Regions from separate parts of the Mesorhizobium sp. LNHC229A00 genome, predicted to be linked through region 3. Evidence: predicted binding sites of a transcription regulator. Region 3 holds the regulator's gene; each other region holds the start of a gene.
The links. Region 3 encodes LexA, which represses DNA repair genes until DNA is damaged. Its sites were predicted from a motif close to TGTTCNNNNTGTGTTCNG; they were not measured.
Positions count from the first base shown of each region.

Region 1: a site for LexA is predicted at 1,820-1,837, ahead of recA (recombinase RecA). Genes of this name have one in related genera too.
Region 2: a site for LexA is predicted at 1,507-1,524, ahead of X742_RS147080 (helicase-related protein). Genes of this name have one in related genera too.
Region 4: a site for LexA is predicted at 1,952-1,969, ahead of X742_RS144625 (metallopeptidase family protein). Genes of this name have one in related genera too.

Region 1 covers NZ_AYWQ01000009.1:145,399-149,596, forward strand. The annotation lists gene alaS (alanine--tRNA ligase) at 1-390, opposite strand, end outside; gene recA (recombinase RecA) at 662-1,762, opposite strand; gene X742_RS150835 (carbohydrate kinase family protein) at 2,044-2,988, shown strand; gene X742_RS150830 (pseudouridine-5'-phosphate glycosidase) at 3,066-3,983, shown strand; gene X742_RS150825 (TfoX/Sxy family protein) at 4,170-4,198, opposite strand, start outside.
Region 2 covers NZ_AYWQ01000013.1:15,523-19,720, reverse strand. The annotation lists gene X742_RS147070 (acetyl-CoA C-acetyltransferase) at 1-152, shown strand, start outside; gene phbB (acetoacetyl-CoA reductase) at 259-984, shown strand; gene X742_RS1000000174150 (hypothetical protein) at 1,156-1,458, shown strand; gene X742_RS147080 (helicase-related protein) at 1,690-4,198, shown strand, end outside.
Region 3 covers NZ_AYWQ01000012.1:200,372-204,569, reverse strand. The annotation lists partial or broken gene X742_RS01000000170410 (ComEC/Rec2 family competence protein) at 1-2,276, shown strand, start outside; gene lexA (transcriptional repressor LexA) at 2,270-3,013, opposite strand; gene X742_RS147740 (GntR family transcriptional regulator) at 3,421-4,191, opposite strand.
Region 4 covers NZ_AYWQ01000018.1:60,509-64,706, reverse strand. The annotation lists gene X742_RS144615 (DUF6504 family protein) at 1-943, opposite strand, end outside; gene X742_RS1000000175980 (RecA protein) at 885-1,928, opposite strand; gene X742_RS144625 (metallopeptidase family protein) at 2,106-2,528, shown strand; gene X742_RS144630 (DUF1737 domain-containing protein) at 2,545-2,751, opposite strand; gene X742_RS144635 (CoA ester lyase) at 2,789-3,676, opposite strand; gene X742_RS144640 (DUF4173 domain-containing protein) at 3,959-4,198, shown strand, end outside.

The sequences.
Region 1 (4,198 bases), on a different contig from region 3:
ATAGACGGTGACCAGCAGCTTGTCCTTCTTCAGCCCGAACTCCCTGGTGATGAGGTTCCAGGCAAGCTCGATGGCACGCTCCTTGAAGTAATCGCCGAAAGAGAAATTGCCCAGCATCTCGAAGAAGGTCAGGTGGCGCGCGGTATAGCCGACATTGTCGAGATCGTTGTGCTTGCCGCCGGCGCGAACGCTTTTCTGAGCTGTGGTGGCACGCGAATAGGGTCGCTTCTCCAAACCGGTGAAGACGTTCTTGAACTGCACCATGCCGGCATTGGTGAACATCAATGTCGGATCGTTGCGCGGCACGAGCGGGCTCGAGGCCACGACCTCGTGGCCCTCCTTGCGGAAATAGTCGAGAAAGGTCGACCGGATCTCGTTGACGCCACTCATGGATACTGCCTTTTCAAGAGAGCCGCCGGCCGGACCGGCGGGAGATGGCTCTGTATTTTCTAGAAGATGCAGTTGGCCTTTTAGCCGTAGCTCTTGACCCTGTCCAGAAACACGGAATTAAGCCAATTCGCGCTTTGCACCGGCACTTGCGGGGCCGCCCAAACGAAAACCGCCAGCGCGATGGCCGGCGGTTTGGAACGCGGTACTACAGAACTCTGTTACTTAAGCATCGGGTAATAGGCTGGATTTCTGGCCAAACTCCGGCCGTTGCCTACATCGCGCCGGCTTCGTCCTCAAAACCGTCGTCCCCATTGCCCTCGGAGCCACCATTTTCGAGGAACTTTTCGGCGATCAATCCGGCATTCTGCCTGAGCGCCAGCTCGATCTCGCGCGCGGTATCGGGATTGTCGCGCAGGAACAGTTTCGCATTCTCGCGGCCCTGGCCGAGACGTTGCGAATTGTAGGAGAACCAGGCGCCCGATTTCTCGACCACGCCGGCCTTGACACCAAGGTCGACCAGCTCGCCGGTCTTGGAGACGCCCTCGCCATACATGATGTCGAACTCGACCACCTTGAAGGGCGGCGCCAGCTTGTTCTTGACCACCTTGACGCGGGTCTGGTTGCCGACGACCTCGTCGCGATCCTTGACCGAGCCGATACGGCGGATGTCGAGGCGAACCGAAGCGTAGAATTTCAGTGCGTTGCCGCCGGTCGTGGTTTCGGGCGAACCGAACATGACGCCGATCTTCATGCGAATCTGGTTGATGAAGATGACCATGGTGTTGGAGCGCGAGATCGAGGCGGTCAGCTTGCGCAACGCCTGGCTCATCAGGCGGGCCTGCAGGCCCGGCAGCGAATCGCCCATCTCGCCCTCGATCTCGGCACGCGGCGTCAGCGCCGCCACCGAATCGACCACCAGCACGTCGATGGCGCCGGAACGCACCAGCGTGTCGCAAATCTCCAGCGCCTGCTCGCCGGTGTCGGGCTGCGAGATCAGCAGGTTTTCAAGATCGACGCCGAGCTTGCGGGCGTAGACCGGATCGAGCGCGTGTTCGGCATCGACGAAGGCGCAGATGCCGCCCTTCTTCTGGGCTTCAGCCACGGTGTGCAGGGCCAGGGTCGTCTTACCGGAGCTTTCCGGCCCATAGATCTCGATGATACGGCCGCGCGGCAAGCCACCGACGCCGAGCGCGATGTCGAGACCGAGCGAGCCGGTCGGCACCGTTTCGATCTCGACGACCTGCTCGTTGGCGCCGAGCCGCATGATCGAGCCCTTGCCGAAAGCCCGCTCGATTTGCGACAGCGCCGCATCCAGAGCCTTTGATTTGTCCACTGCCTTATCCTCTACCAGCCGCAAAGAATTCTGAGCCATGATACATCACCCCTTGGTCGTCAATGAAGGCCGGACAATCCGTAATCCCTGCCATTTTGTACCTTTTTTGTTCTCATTTGGCAAGGGGTGACAACCAACTGAAAAACAAGCGATATTGCGATTTGTTCTTTTTTTGTCTCGCAATCCCGGGCACGAACGGGCTCCGCATTGGGCCAGACGGCTCGATCGTATCGCCCGGCCGAATCGCCGACCTGCATGCGAAGCTCTGTCGCGCACTCTAGCGCTTGTGCGGCTGCAACAACAAAGGTCATATCGCCGCCATGGTGGAATCCCCGAAGATACTGGCCTTGGGCGGCGCCCATATCGACCGGCGTGGCCAGGTGTACGGTCCCTACGTGCCGGCAGCCTCCAATCCCGGCACGATGCGCGAGGATGTCGGCGGGGGCGTCTTCAATGCGTTGCGCAGCATGGTGCGGCGCGGCGTGTCGGCCTCCCTGTTGTCGATGCGGGGCGGCGATGCGTCGGCCGATACGGTTTCACGGGCCATCGCCGAGGCAGGCATCGCTGATCTTTCGGCGGTGTTCCTCGACCGTGCCACGCCGAGCTACACGGCATTGATCGATCGCGAGGGCGAATTGATCGTCGGCTTTGCCGACATGGCGCTGTATGACTTGGCTTTTCCCAAGCAGATCAGGCGTTCCAAGATACGCCAGGAGGTGGCCGCCGCCGATGCCATCCTGTGCGACGCCAATTTGCCGTCGGCCGCCCTGGAGCGGCTGCTGTCGCTCGCCGCCGGCAAACCGGTTTTCGCCATCGCGATTTCGCCGGCGAAGGTAACGCGGCTGATACCGGTTCTCGGCGGGCTGGCCCAGCTTTTCATGAACCGGCGAGAGGCCGTCGTGCTGGCTGGCGTCAATGCAGGGGCCGCCGAGCGGGAAATGGTCGATGGGTTGCGGTGCAGCGGCCTTGCCCGCGGCGTGGTCACGGCCGGTAACGGCCCTGTGCTGGGTTTCGACGAGGCAGGCGCCTTTTCGATCCTGCCGCCTGTCCCCAGAAAAGTCGCCGATGTCACCGGCGCCGGCGACGCGCTGGCAGGTGCGACGGTCGCAGCACTGCTGCGCGGCCTGCCACTGCGCCAGGCCGTGCGCGAGGGCGTCGCCGCGGCAACGCTGGCCATCGAAAGCGCCAATGCAGTGCCCGAATTCACCGCGGCGAGCTTCGCGGAAGCGCTGGCCCTTGTGCCGGATGCCAGGGAAGTGGCATGAGACCGGCAAATTCATAACGCGCATCGAAGCCACGCTTTCCTGATGGATGCGCCGCACTCCGGATTGGAGATCAGAGAATGACGCCAGAGACCGCTCGCCCCTTCATCGATATCCACGCACCGGTGGCGCAGGCCCTGGCCGCCGGGCGCCCGGTGGTGGCGCTCGAAAGTACCATCATCACCCATGGCATGCCCTATCCCGACAATGGCGCCATGGCGGCCAATGTCGAAAAGATCATCGCTGACGGCGGCGCGGTGCCGGCAACCATCGCGGTGGTCAACGGCCGCATCAAGATCGGGCTTTCGGACGGCGAACGCGAATCGCTGGCGATGACCGGTGACGCCATGAAGCTGTCGCGCGCCGATCTCGGCTTCGCCGTCGCGCAAGGCCGCACCGGTGGCACCACCGTCGCCGCTACCATGATCGCGGCTGATATGGTCGGGATAAAGGTGTTCGCCACCGGCGGCATTGGCGGCGTGCACAAGGGGGCGGAAAAGAGCTTCGACATCTCGGCCGACCTCGATGAATTGGCGCGTACACCGGTCATCGTCGTCTCGGCCGGCGCCAAGGCGATCCTCGACATCGAAAAGACGCTGGAAGTGTTGGAGACCCGCGGCGTGCCCGTGGTCGGCCATGGCTGCGAGACGATGCCGGCCTTCTGGTCGCGGCAGTCACCGTTCCGGGCGCCATTGACCTTGCACAGACCGGAAGATATCGCGCATTTCTACCGGACACGCCTCGCTCTGGGCTCGGGCGGCGGCATGCTGATTGCCAATCCCGTGCCGGAATCCCACGAAATCCCCGCTGAAGAAATGGCGGGCTACATCGAAGCCGCCCAAAAGGCGGCCGAAGCCCTCAACGTCACCGGCAAGGCCGTGACGCCGTTCCTGCTGGGAAAAATCCTCGAACTCACCGGCGGCCGCAGCCTGAAGACCAACATCGCGCTGGTCGAGAACAATGCAAGGCTGGCGGCTGAGATCGCCAAGGCGCTGTAGGGTCTGCCAAGAAAGTCCCCCCTCGTCCGGTTTGCCAAGGTCGAATTACCGGGAGCAATTCGGGGCAATCCGACCTCTTCCCGAGGGGAGAGGAGCTTGCAGCTTCAACGCAAACCTCTTCTCCCGGCGGGGAGAAGGTGGCCGCGAAGCGGCCGGATGAGGGGGTGGCTTCGCGCTGGCGGGAGCCTACTTCCCCGCCCGCCGCCCAGCCTCAT
Region 2 (4,198 bases), on a different contig from region 3:
CCATCGCCATCGGCCACCCGATCGGCGCCTCGGGCGCCCGCATCTTCAACACGCTGGTCTTCGAAATGCGCCGACGCGGCGCCAAGAAGGGGCTGGCCACCCTATGCATCGGCGGCGGCATGGGCGTCGCCATGTGCGTGGAGGCTTTCTGATAGACTTTGGACGGGCGGCGCAAGCCGCCCGTTTCACATGTGGTGCCTATGGTAAGTCCAGTGCCTGCCAAGCCCGACAACAGGGCGATTTAAGAAGGGGAAATGCATGACCAAGGTTGCAATCGTCACGGGTGGATCGCGCGGCATCGGCGCGGCGATCTCGATCGCTTTGAAGAACGCCGGCTATTCGGTTGCCGCGAACTACGCCGGCAACGACGAGGCGGCGGCGAAGTTCAAGGCGCAGACCGGCATTCCGGTCTACAAATGGTCGGTCGCCGACTATGACGCTTGCGCGGCCGGTATCAAACAAGTCGAAGCCGACCTCGGCCCTGTCTCGGTGCTGGTCAACAATGCCGGCATCACCCGCGACGCCATGTTCCACAAGATCACCCGCGAGCAGTGGAAAGAGGTGATCGATACCAATCTGTCCGGTGTCTTCAACATGACCCATCCGCTGTGGGGCGGCATGCGCGACCGCAAGTTCGGCCGCGTCATCACCATCTCCTCGATCAACGGCCAGAAGGGCCAGGCCGGTCAGGTCAATTACTCCGCCGCCAAGGCCGGCGACATCGGCTTCTCGAAGGCGCTCGCCCAGGAAGGCGCCCGCGCGGGCATCACCGTCAACGTCATCTGCCCTGGCTACATCGCCACCGAGATGGTCAAGGCGATCGACGAAAAGGTGCTCAACGAGCGCATCATCCCGCAAATCCCGGTCGGCCGTCTTGGCGAGCCGGAAGAGATCGCGCGCTGCGTGGTCTTCCTCGCTTCGCAAGATGCCGGCTTCATCACCGGCTCGACCCTCACCGCCAATGGCGGCCAGTACTTCGTCTGAGACGTCTGCTCGCGCGGTCCAAGGCTGCGGATCCATAAGCACCTGCGATAAGCGGACCGGAAATCGGTCCGTTTCCAAATGGCTGTTACGCAATGCCCCAATTCGGCACGCAAAGGTTAATGCCGGTAGGCGCGTCTGTGCGAACCCTGTGGTTAAGCCTTTGGATTCTCGGTGGATAAGCTGTTCACAACACAAGATATTGAGAGAACAAAAGCAGAAAATACGGCCGGCGCTGCTTTGTCGCCGATTCGTTCCGGCTTTGAGCCCAATGTTAAGATTAATGGCCGCGATAAGCTGCTATTCTTTAACGTCGAGTTTAGAAAGATTAACAGTTTCATAAGCTTATCCGAGCGCGCACCGACTCCCCCTCATTGTTCCCGGCGGAAGTTAACGGCAGGACCCGCCCAGCATAAAACGGGCCAGTTCGGCGATTCAGCATGTGGTGAGACTCGTGGTCCCAAAATCCATATCTAGCCGTGAACAAAAGCTGAATCTGGCGGAGTCGCCGATTCGTCGCTGATTCGTTCCAGACTCGTTCCAACTGTTAAGCAGGGCTGATTTGCGGAGTGAGGCGGGTGTCTGCGGAACCCTGCCGGAACATTCTGCTTTCGCTTCGCGCCCGAAAACCCTATGTGTCGGCTGTCATACGCGCCACCCTGGCACGCTCCCGACCACGAGAGGCCAGAAAGCCTTATTTCCGAGCCGATGAACATCCAGCCGAAACACACCGAGCCGCTGATCCTGTCGGGCCGCGACGTGACCGCCGTGCTTGGGCCGACCAATACCGGCAAGACCCATCTCGCCATCGAGCGCATGGTCGCGCACGAAACCGGTGTCATCGGCCTGCCGCTGAGGCTGCTGGCCCGCGAGGTCTACACGCGCGTCTGCGAAAAGGTCGGTGCCAACAAAGTGGCGCTGATCACCGGCGAGGAGAAGATCCAGCCGCCGGGCGCCAAATATTCGGTCTGCACCGTCGAAGCCATGCCGCGTGAAACCGACGCCGCCTTTGTTGCCATCGACGAGGTGCAACTGGCCGGCGACCTCGAGCGCGGCCATATCTTCACCGACCGCATCCTGCATCTGCGCGGCCGCCAGGAGACGCTGCTGCTTGGCGCGGCCACCATGCACGGCATTCTCCAGCGGCTGCTGAAAGGCATCTCCGTAGTGACGCGGCCGCGGCTGTCACATCTGGCCTATGCCGGCTCCAAGAAACTGACCCGCTTGCCCAGGCGTACCGCGATCGTCGCCTTCTCCGCCGACGAGGTCTATGCCATCGCCGAACTCATCCGCCGCCAGCAGGGTGGTGCGGCCGTCGTTCTCGGGGCCCTGTCGCCCCGCACTCGCAATGCCCAGGTGGCGCTGTTCCAGTCGGGCGATGTCGACTATCTCATTGCCACCGACGCGATCGGCATGGGCCTCAACCTTGACCTCGACCATGTCGCCTTCGCCCAGAACCGCAAGTTCGACGGCTACCAGTACCGCAATCTTACGGCAGCCGAGCTCGGCCAGATCGCCGGCCGCGCCGGCCGGCATCTTCGCGACGGCACGTTCGGCGTCACCGGCCAGGTCGATCCGCTGGACGAGGATCTCGTCCAGAAGATCGAGGGCCATGACTTCGACCCGGTGAAGGTGCTGCAGTGGCGCACCGCCCAATTCGATTTCGCCAGCCTTGATGCGCTGAAGCGCTCGATCGAAACCAACGCGCCGGTCGAGGGCCTGACACGCGCGCTGCCGGCCGTCGATGCGCAAGCGCTCGAACATCTCTCCCGCGACGAAGACATCCGCGCGCTCGCCACCAATGCAAAGCGCGTGGCGTTGCTGTGGGAAGCCTGCGCCCTGCCCGACTATCGCAAGATCGCGCCTGCCCAGCATGCCGACCTCATCGCCTCGATCTACATGGACCTCGCCCGGCAGGGCCATGTCGACGAGAACTACATGGCCGAACAGGTGCGCCGCGCCGACACCACCGAGGGCGACATCGACACGCTGTCGCACCGCATCGCCCAGATCCGCACCTGGACATTCGTGTCGAACCGGCCCGGCTGGCTGGCCGATCAGGCACACTGGCAGGAAAAGACGCGCGAAATCGAAGACAGATTGTCGGATGCGCTGCATGAGCGGTTGACGAAACGCTTCGTAGACCGCAGGACTTCCGTCCTCATGCGGCGCCTTAGAGAAAATACCATGCCTGAAGCCGAAATCAGTCCTACCGGAACCGTCCTTGTCGAAAGCCATCATGTCGGCGAGTTGCAAGGGTTCCGCTTCACCGCCGACCAGACCGCCGGCGGCGAAGACGCCAAGGCCGTGCGCACTGCCGCGCAAAAGGCGCTTGCCGCCGAGTTCGAGGCACGCGCGGAGCGCTTCGGCGCCTGCGCCAATGGCGATCTCGCGCTCGGTTCGGACGGCACGCTGCGCTGGATCGGCGCGCCGATAGGCACGCTGGTCTCGGGCGAAGACGCGCTGAAGCCGCGCCTGGTGTTGCTGGCTGACGAACAGCTGACGGGCCCGGCGCGCGACAAGGTCGCGGCGCGCGCCGAACGCTTCGTCAATTTCCAGATCGAGTCGTTGTTGAAGCCGCTGGTCGATCTGAAAAACGCCGAGCAGATTTCCGGCATCGGCCGTGGCATCGCTTTCCAGCTGGTCGAGAATTTCGGCCTCATTAACCGTCGTGACATCGCCGAAGAGATGAAATCCTTGGACCAGGAAGGCCGCGCGGCGCTGCGCCGGCTTGGCGTCCGCTTCGGCGCATACCACGTGTTCGTGCCGGCGTTGATCAAGCCGGCACCCGCTGGGCTGGTGACGCTGCTTTGGGCGCTGAAGAACGACGGCAAGGACAAGCCAGGCTTCGGCGACGTCGTCCACTCGCTGGCCTCGGGCCGCACCTCTGTTGTCATCGACCCGGCCTTCGACAAAGCCTTCTACAAGCTCGCTGGGTACCGCAATCTCGGCCGCCGCGCCGTGCGCATCGACATTCTGGAGCGGCTGGCCGACCTGATCCGCCCGGCGACCAACTGGAAGCCCGGCCTTGGCCAGCGTCCGGACGGCGCCTATGACGGCCAGTCATTCATGGTGACGCCGCCGATGATGTCGATCCTTGGCGCAACCGCCGACGACATGGAAGAGATCCTCAAGGGTCTCGGCTATCGCGCCGAGCCGAAGCCGGCCGCGGAAGTCAAGGCACGGCTGGAAGCGCAGGACAATGCCGCGCGGGAAG
Region 3 (4,198 bases):
AGGATCGTACGCGTGCGCCGGCAAATCGGCCCGATATCCTTGCCTCGCCTGCGCCATGGCGTGGCCAAGGCGGCGGAGCTCGAACTCGACCGGGGCATCGCGTTCCTGCTGGTGCCGGTCTGTCTGACCGTTGGGGCGATCGCCTATTTCTCGCTGGCGTCCGAGCCCGACTTTGCAAAGCCCGTCGCGGTCGTGGTGCTGATGGCGGTCTGTGCCTTCGTCTCGCGTTCGTGGTCGAAAACCCATCTGTGTTTCATGGCAGTGCTGTTGTGCGCGCTGGGCTTACTCGCGGCGAAGGTCGAAACATGGCGAGCCGGAACCCGTATGCTGGGTTCGGAAATCTCCACGCAATTGACCGGCCGCGTGGTCTCGCTCGAAGAGATGGAGAGCGGCCGCATCCGGCTGACCATGGACGTGATTTCGACCGCGCGGCCGAAACTGCGCTATGCGCCGGAAAGGGTCCGGCTTTCCGCACGCAAGATACCGCCGGGAATGACCGCCGGCTCGCTCATCACAGGCTACGCCAAACTGTTGCCGCCGACCGGCCCGGTCCGGCCGGACAGTTACGACTTCTCTTTCGACAGTTATTTCGCCGGCATCGGCGGCAGCGGCTTCTTCCTCGGCAATCCGACGGTTGTTTCCCCCGCTGACGGTGAGATGCCGCTATCGGCTCGCCTTTTCTCAGGCATTGAAAATGCCCGCGAAGCCATCGCCGACCACATCAGGGGCAGCGTCGGCGGCGCTGAAGGCGAGATCGCGGCGGCGCTGATCGTCGGCGTGCGCGCCGGCATACCCGATGAAATCAATGAAGCGATGCGGCGTACCGGCATCTATCACATCATCTCTATTTCGGGACTGCATATGGCGCTTGTGGCCGGCACCATCATGGGTCTGCTGCGTGGTGCCTTCGCACTGTTACCAGACTTTTCCGCGCGCCGGCCGGTGAAGAAATACGCCGCCGCCGCCGCACTGTTCTCGATCGCCGCCTATCTCATGATTTCCGGTGTCGTCGTTGCGGCCGAACGCAGCTTCATCATGTTGGCGGTGATGCTGATTGCCGTCTTCTTCGATCGCGCTGCGCTGACCATGCGCAATCTGGCGATCTCGGCGATCGCCGTCATCCTGGTCTCGCCGCACGAGGTCGTCGGCCCAAGCTTTCAGATGTCGTTCGCCGCGACCGCGGCCCTGGTTGGCGCTTATGCCGGCTGGGCCGATCACCGTGCGGGAAAGACCAGGCCACCGCCGCCAAAGCGATCCTGCCCGGGCTCCTGACGCGAAAATTCCTGCTGGCGACAGGTGGATTGGCCATGACGTCGATTATCGCCGGCAGCGCCACGGCACTGTTTGCCATCTGGCATTTCCAGCGGGTATCGCCCCTCAGCCTGTTCGCCAATCTGGCCGTGATGCCGATCGTGTCGGTCGTGATGTTCCTGGCCGTCGCTAGCGCGCTGCTGATGCCATTCGGACTGGATTGGCCGGCTCTCTACCTCATGGGCAAGGGCCTGACGGCGATGATCGCCGTGTCGGCGTGGATATCGGAGCGCTCTCCGGTCGACGGAGTCGGGCTGATTTCGCAGCAATCCGTGCTGCTGGTCACCGTCGCGCTGGTTATCGCGACGATGGCGACGACCTGGCTGCGGCTCGCGGCGCTGCCATTCGCGCTCGCCGGCCTGTTGACTGTGTCGCACACGCGCGCGCCCGATGTGCTGATCTCGGAAGATGCGCGGCTGGTAGCGCTGCCGATCGGCAATGGCGAACTGGCCGTCAACCGGGAACGTCCGAACGAATTCGCAACCGACAACTGGAAGCGCGCTCTGATCTCCGAAACAATCGTCAAACCGGAAATGTTCGACAAGACAGACGGGCAATTCGACGTTGCCAGTCCCGCCGACCTGCCGCCGGGATCGCCCTTCTACTGCCGCGAAGGCCTGTGCCTTGCCAGGCACCCTTCCGGCGCGATCATTGCTTATGTCGAGGACCGCAAGACCACCTGGAAAGCCTGCGCTTTCGCTGACCTGATCATCGTGAACGACGCGACCGCCTATGACACCTGCCACAATCCGCTGGTTCTCGTCGTCACCAAACGGCAGCTCGCCCGCAAGGGAAGCGCTGCCGTCTTCTTCAATCCCCAGTCGGCCACGACCCGGGCCGGGATCGAATTCGCCGTCGACGGACCATACCGACCCTGGCACGAACAGCGAAAATTCTCACGCGAGGCGAGGGGGCTGCCGCCGTACAAAAAACCCGACAAGCCCGATGGAAAGCCGGCTCAGTAGCGCCTGATCAACCCGACCAGCTTGCCTTGTACCTTGACCCTGTCCGGCCCGAAAATGCGTGTTTCGTAGGCTGGATTGGCAGCCTCAAGCGCGATCGAAGCGCCTTTGCGGCGGAACCGCTTCAGCGTCGCTTCCTCCTCGTCGACCAGTGCCACGATAATTTCGCCCGGGCTTGCCGTGTCGGCATTGCGGATAATGACCGTGTCCCCATCGAAGATACCAGCCTCGATCATCGAGTCGCCCTTGACCTCCAGCGCATAATGCTCGCCGCCCATGATCATGTCCGGCGGCACCGAGATCGAATGCGTCTGATGCTGGATTGCATCGATCGGCACACCGGCGGCGATACGGCCCATGACCGGGATGGACACGGCTGAAACCGCATCGTCGTCGTTGCCGGCCGCGGGCAGGCGCGAAGGCGCAGCGGCCGGCCTGATCTGGCGTCCGAGACTGCCTTGGCCAAGGCTGCCTTGGATGACACTTGGCGAGAACTTCTTTGCCGCATTGAGGCCCGGCGCGATCGAGTCCGGCAGCCGAAGCACTTCCAGCGCGCGCGCCCGATTGGGTAGCCGGCGAATGAAGCCGCGCTCCTCCAGCGCCGTGATCAGGCGATGGATCCCCGACTTGGAGGCAAGATCGAGTGCTTCCTTCATCTCGTCGAAGGAAGGCGGTATCCCGCTTTCCTTGAGCCGTTCGTGGATGAACATCAACAGTTCATGTTGCTTGCGTGTCAGCATGGCGGCCCCCAAGACATTGAACGAAAGGTTGAACCAGAATCGAAAAAACAAACCCAGAACAAACACTATCTGTTCCAGTTGTGTTCTGCAACCGTTTAAAGTTTAATGAATTTGTTAAGGGGTCTGAAGTTTTTTGCCCCCAACGGCGTCAGCAACTGGTCCTTTCCGCGATCGGCAGGCACATTGAAATCGTTTGGTTAATGGCCTGTGGCCTATCCGCCGATGGAGCTGGCATCAGCCATCTGGAAGGCTTCTTCCCAGGGGTACCGTATATTTCATGGATTCATTATTCGCGGAACGAAACGAAACCAAAATGCCAACCATTGGTAGCTCCGGGCGGCCATGGACCCGGGCGTTCGGCGCACTCCGGCCAGCGCGTGCGAATAGGCGTCGCGGAAGCGCTGAAGTTATCCCGACCCCTTCAAGCTGCCGGCGCGGGCGGCGTATCTGGTCGCGCCGCTGTCTTCGCTATGAACATAGACGTGCAGTGTGTAGCCGATATGCGCCGTCATCAACGCCTTGGCCCGTTCGACGTCACGATCGAGTGCCGCTTCCATGATCGCAGTATGGTGTTCGATCGCGATCGCTTCGCACAACGCCTCCATTGCCTGTTCATAGCCGTCCTTGAGGCCGGCCGCGGCCCGCAATGTCGGCGCCAGACCAAGAAAGCGATGATGCCGGCGCAACTGATCCGAGATTGTCGAGCGGAACCGCAACAGCCAGTCGCATGTGGCGGCGCTCAGCAGCGCCGCATGGAAAGCCTCGTGGTTCTCATCCCATCTGTCGACGGCCGTGTCGGAGGGATCGTCGACCGCCGTCTTGCAACGCGAGAGCCGGTAGTGGGCAGTGACTACGGCATCCTCCCACTCCCTGCCGCCTTTTTCCATCGATTCGAGGAACAGGGGTATCTCGACCACCATCCTGGCGCGTGCCAGATCCTCCAGCTCGGCCCGCGACACCGGAGCCACGGCAAAACCACGATTGCTGATGGCGGTGACCAAGCGTTCGGCCTCGAGCCGCGACAGGGCTTCGCGCAACGGTGTCCAACCGACGCCATATGTGCCGCGCAGCGCACTCAGTTTGAGCGGGGCGCCGGGCATGAGGCGCGTGGTCAGGATGTCGCGCCGCAACAGCTGATAGGCGGCTTCCGTTTTTGTGGAACTCGTCTCATCCCGCATCGTGATC
Region 4 (4,198 bases), on a different contig from region 3:
GCATGTCGAAAGCGGCGACGGCCAGCACCGAGAGGCGCACCAGGTCGAAGCCATATCCGGCATCGATATGCTGCTCGAGTGCCGCCAGCCTTTCATGGAACAATTTCCGGACCAGCAAGGGTTCGCGCATCGGCCGCGAGGTGCCGAGCGCGATGCGGCTGACGGCGCCGTCGACGCGAAAAAGCAGCAGTGCCAGGCTCCTTGCGCCTTCGCCGCGGCGTTCGAGGTCGGTCTTCAAGGTCGTCGCCAGCATGCCCACCAGCCGTTCTATTTCCTCCGTCAGCGTGACGGGCTCGGCGAGATGACGTTCGACCGAAAGCGGCGCGACGGGAAGACGCGGTGAGATCGCCTCGTCGAGACGGCCAAGCGCCTGGTCGAGGCGCTGGAGCAGCAGGGCGCCGAACCGGCGGGCGAGCGGCGCGCGCGGCGCCGCCATGACGGCGCCCGCCGTGCGCAGCCCCACACTTTCCAGGCTAGTACGGGTTTCCGGCGCTATGCGAACGGCGGCCAGCGGCAAGGGGGCAAGCAAGGCTTCCTCCTCGCCTGATGGAACGATGCGGTCGCCGCAAAACCGGGCCGCCGCCCAGGCCGCTCCGGGCGTGCCGGCAAGCCCGCCGCGGACGTCGAAACCCTGCTGGAAGAAGCGCGACAGGATTTCGTCCAGCATGGCGCGTTCGCCGCCGAACAGATGGGTGCAGCCGGTGACGTCGAGGAACAGGCCGTCGATGCCGTCCAGCGCCACCAGCGGCGTGTAGCGGTCGCACCAGTCGGCGAGGCCCTCGAGCAGGCGCCGGTCGGCCTCCGGATCGGCTTCGACGATGTCGATCGACGGATGCATGGCGCGCGCATCGGCAATCCCCATGTCGCGCTTCAGGTGCAGCGCCTCAGCCCGCGCGTCGAGGGCCGAGATGCGCTGCGCGTTGCCCTGGCGATGGCTGATCACGAGCGGTGGGTGAGATAGCTGCGGATGATCCGACGGCCGGGAACGCCAGGATTTCCCCAGACGCTGCCGCAGGATCCTTTCTGTCGCGAGATAGGGAAACCATAGGGACAGGATTCTCTGCCCATTCGTTGCTCGCCCTGCGCCTTTCCTCGCCCCTTCTTTCATCGAATTTGCGTTCATCGGGGTTCCACTCCAGTGTGAATTGTCCAGGCAGGGCCGTGCGGCTCTTGCCGATGCTGATGGTGAAGGCCGGGTGGCCGATCGAGCCGGCGAGCGGCCCGGCGACTGTTTCGCGCGGCACGGCCGGCGCCGACGCGACAATCAGACGAACAGGCGCCGCCGTCGGTTCGGGCTCGGCCGCTTGCCGCAGCAGGAACACCGGCCGGCCGGCACCTTGCGCCCGCGCATGCAGGCGGCGTGTCGCGGTCAGGTCCAGCCGCTGCGGATTGCCGCGGATCTCTAGGATGACGGCGGCAAGCGCGGTCATCCGGGCCGCCTCCTCGGCGATCCACAGCGCATCGACAAGCCGGGGCGCCTCGGAAAACAGCAATTGCCCGGGCTCGATGCCGAACGAGGCATGCAGCCCCCTGGCATAGGGAAAGCCGGCCTCGTGGAAAATTTCCGATGTCCCGATCCACAGGATGGGCAGCCCCTGCGCCTGGTTGAGGATCAGGCTGACGATCGACAGGGCGAAACCGGCGACGGCTCCTGCATCGCGGGTTTCCAGGCCATGGATTTCGGTCAGGGCGGCTTTCGGCAGGCCGCCGCTGAGCGCGGCATCGAGCCGCTCGATGCCAATGGGCAGGAAAGCATCCGGCAAGGCCGCGGCAAGGCCGCGCCGGACGATCGTCAGATCGCTGCCGGCGTCAGCATCAAGGGGCGCGCCAGCCGGTGCCTGCAGGCGCTCGGGCAGTGTTCCCTCGATCTTCGCGATCTGGCGGCGCAGGGCAAAAACAGTCTCCCGCGCCACGGCGGTCATCGCCATGACGGTCAGCTTTCACTCACAATTGTTCCTGTTATGTTCCTATAGATTCCAGAGGGGATCGGAAGAGTCAAGCAGAGTCATCAAGGAATTTATTCCTCTTCCTGCGCGACACCGGCGTACAGGCGTCATTTGCCTCGACCAGCGCGAACGCCTATATCCGGGATCAAAGGACAAAGCATGGCCCGCATCTACAAGACCCGCACCTGGCATGGTGAACTTGCGCCCTCGATGGAGGAATTGGAGTTCCTGGCCCTGGAGGCCTATGCCCACCTGCCGGAGGATTTTCGCAAGCTGACCGGCGAGATCGTCATCCAGATCGCTGAGTTCCCGACCGACGAGATCATGGACGACCTGTCGCTGGAAACGCCGTTCGACCTGCTCGGCCTGTTCGAGGGGCGCGGCATCGCCGAACGCTGGAACCCACAAACAGGCGAAGGCCCGAACCGCATCACGCTCTACCGCCGCGCCATGCTCGACTACTGGGCCGAAAACGAGGAAACGCTGGGCGACATCGTCACCCACGTGCTGATCCACGAGATCGGCCACCATTTCGGCCTGTCGGACGATGATATGGAGAAGATCGAAGAGGCGGCGGAGTAGCTCTCGGCGTTTTCCCCTACCAGTCGCTGAGCTTCGTATCCGGTCCGTATTCCTGGCCATCGACATCCTTCACCACGGCCTGGCCGCAGCGCATGGTCTTGGTCTTCTTGTCGTAGGCGTAGGTCGGCGAGCCGAACAGGTGCCAGCCCTTGTTCAGCGCCGCCGTCACCTTATGGCAGAAGCTGGCGTCGTCCGGGGCGGTGAGAAAGCGGTAGAGTTTCATCGTCCAATTCCTGTCGTGTATCCCAAATCGGCGAATATCATGCGCCGATGGCGGCCGCTTTCGCCAGAAGTTTTTCGGCCTGCGCCAAGTGCAACCGCTCGACCATCCTGCCATTCAGCGCGATGACGCCCTTGCCGCTGTTTTGAGCAAGCGCGAAGGCATCCTTCACCGCGCGCGCCTCGGCCAGCGCCTGCGCCGACGGGGCGAAGGCACGGTTGGCGGCCTCAATCTGCGATGGATGGATCAGCGTCTTGCCGTCAAAGCCCATGGCGGCGGCCTGCGTGCACTCACGCGCGAACGCGTCCGGGTCGCGAAAATCGTTGAACACGCCATCGAGCATGTCGATCCCGCCGGCGCGTGCCGCCAGCAGCATCTGCATCAGCCATGGCAGAAGATAGGCGCGATCCGGCGTCGCCAGCACGCCGGTATCCTTGATCAGGTCATTTGTTCCGGCGATGAAACAATCCAGGCGCGAGGCGGGGTCGCGGCCGAGTTCGGCAATGGCGCCGATGTTGAGCATGGCCTTGGGTGTCTCGATCATCGCCCATAGTTTCACGCTGTCCGGGGCAAAATTATCGTCCAGCACATCGCCAACTTCGAGCACGTCACGCGGCGTGTCGACCTTTGGCAGCAGGATGCCGTCCGGCTCCGCCTTGGCCACGGCCGCAAGATCGTCAGTGCCCCATTCGCTGGACAGCGCATTGACGCGCACCACCATCTCGCAGCGCCGGCCATTGGCATCAGGGCGGTTGGCGAAAATGCCGGTCAGTTTTTCGCGCGCGGCGATCTTGTCGGCGGGGGCGACGGCGTCCTCGAGGTCGATGATGACCGCGTCGCAGGCAAGCTGCGCGATCTTGGCCAGCGCCTTGTCGTTGGAGGCCGGGACATAGAGCACGGAGCGGCGCGGGCGGTAGGTTTCAGTCATGCCAGATCTATGCCGTGTGTGGTCGGGCGAGGCAAGCCGATAGCCCTGCACGAAAACTGCACGCGCCTGCGGAAAACCTCCTCCGATCCGCCGCATCGCTTTCCTGCATGCCTGCGAGACAGTCGGCATGCACAAGCGAGCAAAACCCCGTCTACCTTACCGGCTGCGCAGCGAAGGCTGGTGGCTGGTCGACCCGCAACGCGCCAACCCCGCTGCAATTCCCCGGTTTGTCCGCAAGAGTCCGCCGCCATGGCGATGGGACGCCATCAGGAAAATCAGGCCGTGACCTCCTTCTTCCGCGCCGCGCCAAGCTATTGCAGCCGCTTGGGCGTCGCCGTGCTGCTGGTCGCGCTCGCCGATTTCCTGTTCTACGGCCAGCCCGCCGGGATCACGGTTCTGCTGTTCGCCATCCTGATTGCCGCCGCTGTGGTTGCCGTGCATCCCGCCGCCTTCAGCGACGGCAAGGTATGGCTCAAGTCGGCCGCCTTGCTTGTCGCGCTGTTGCCGCTCGCCGAGACTGTC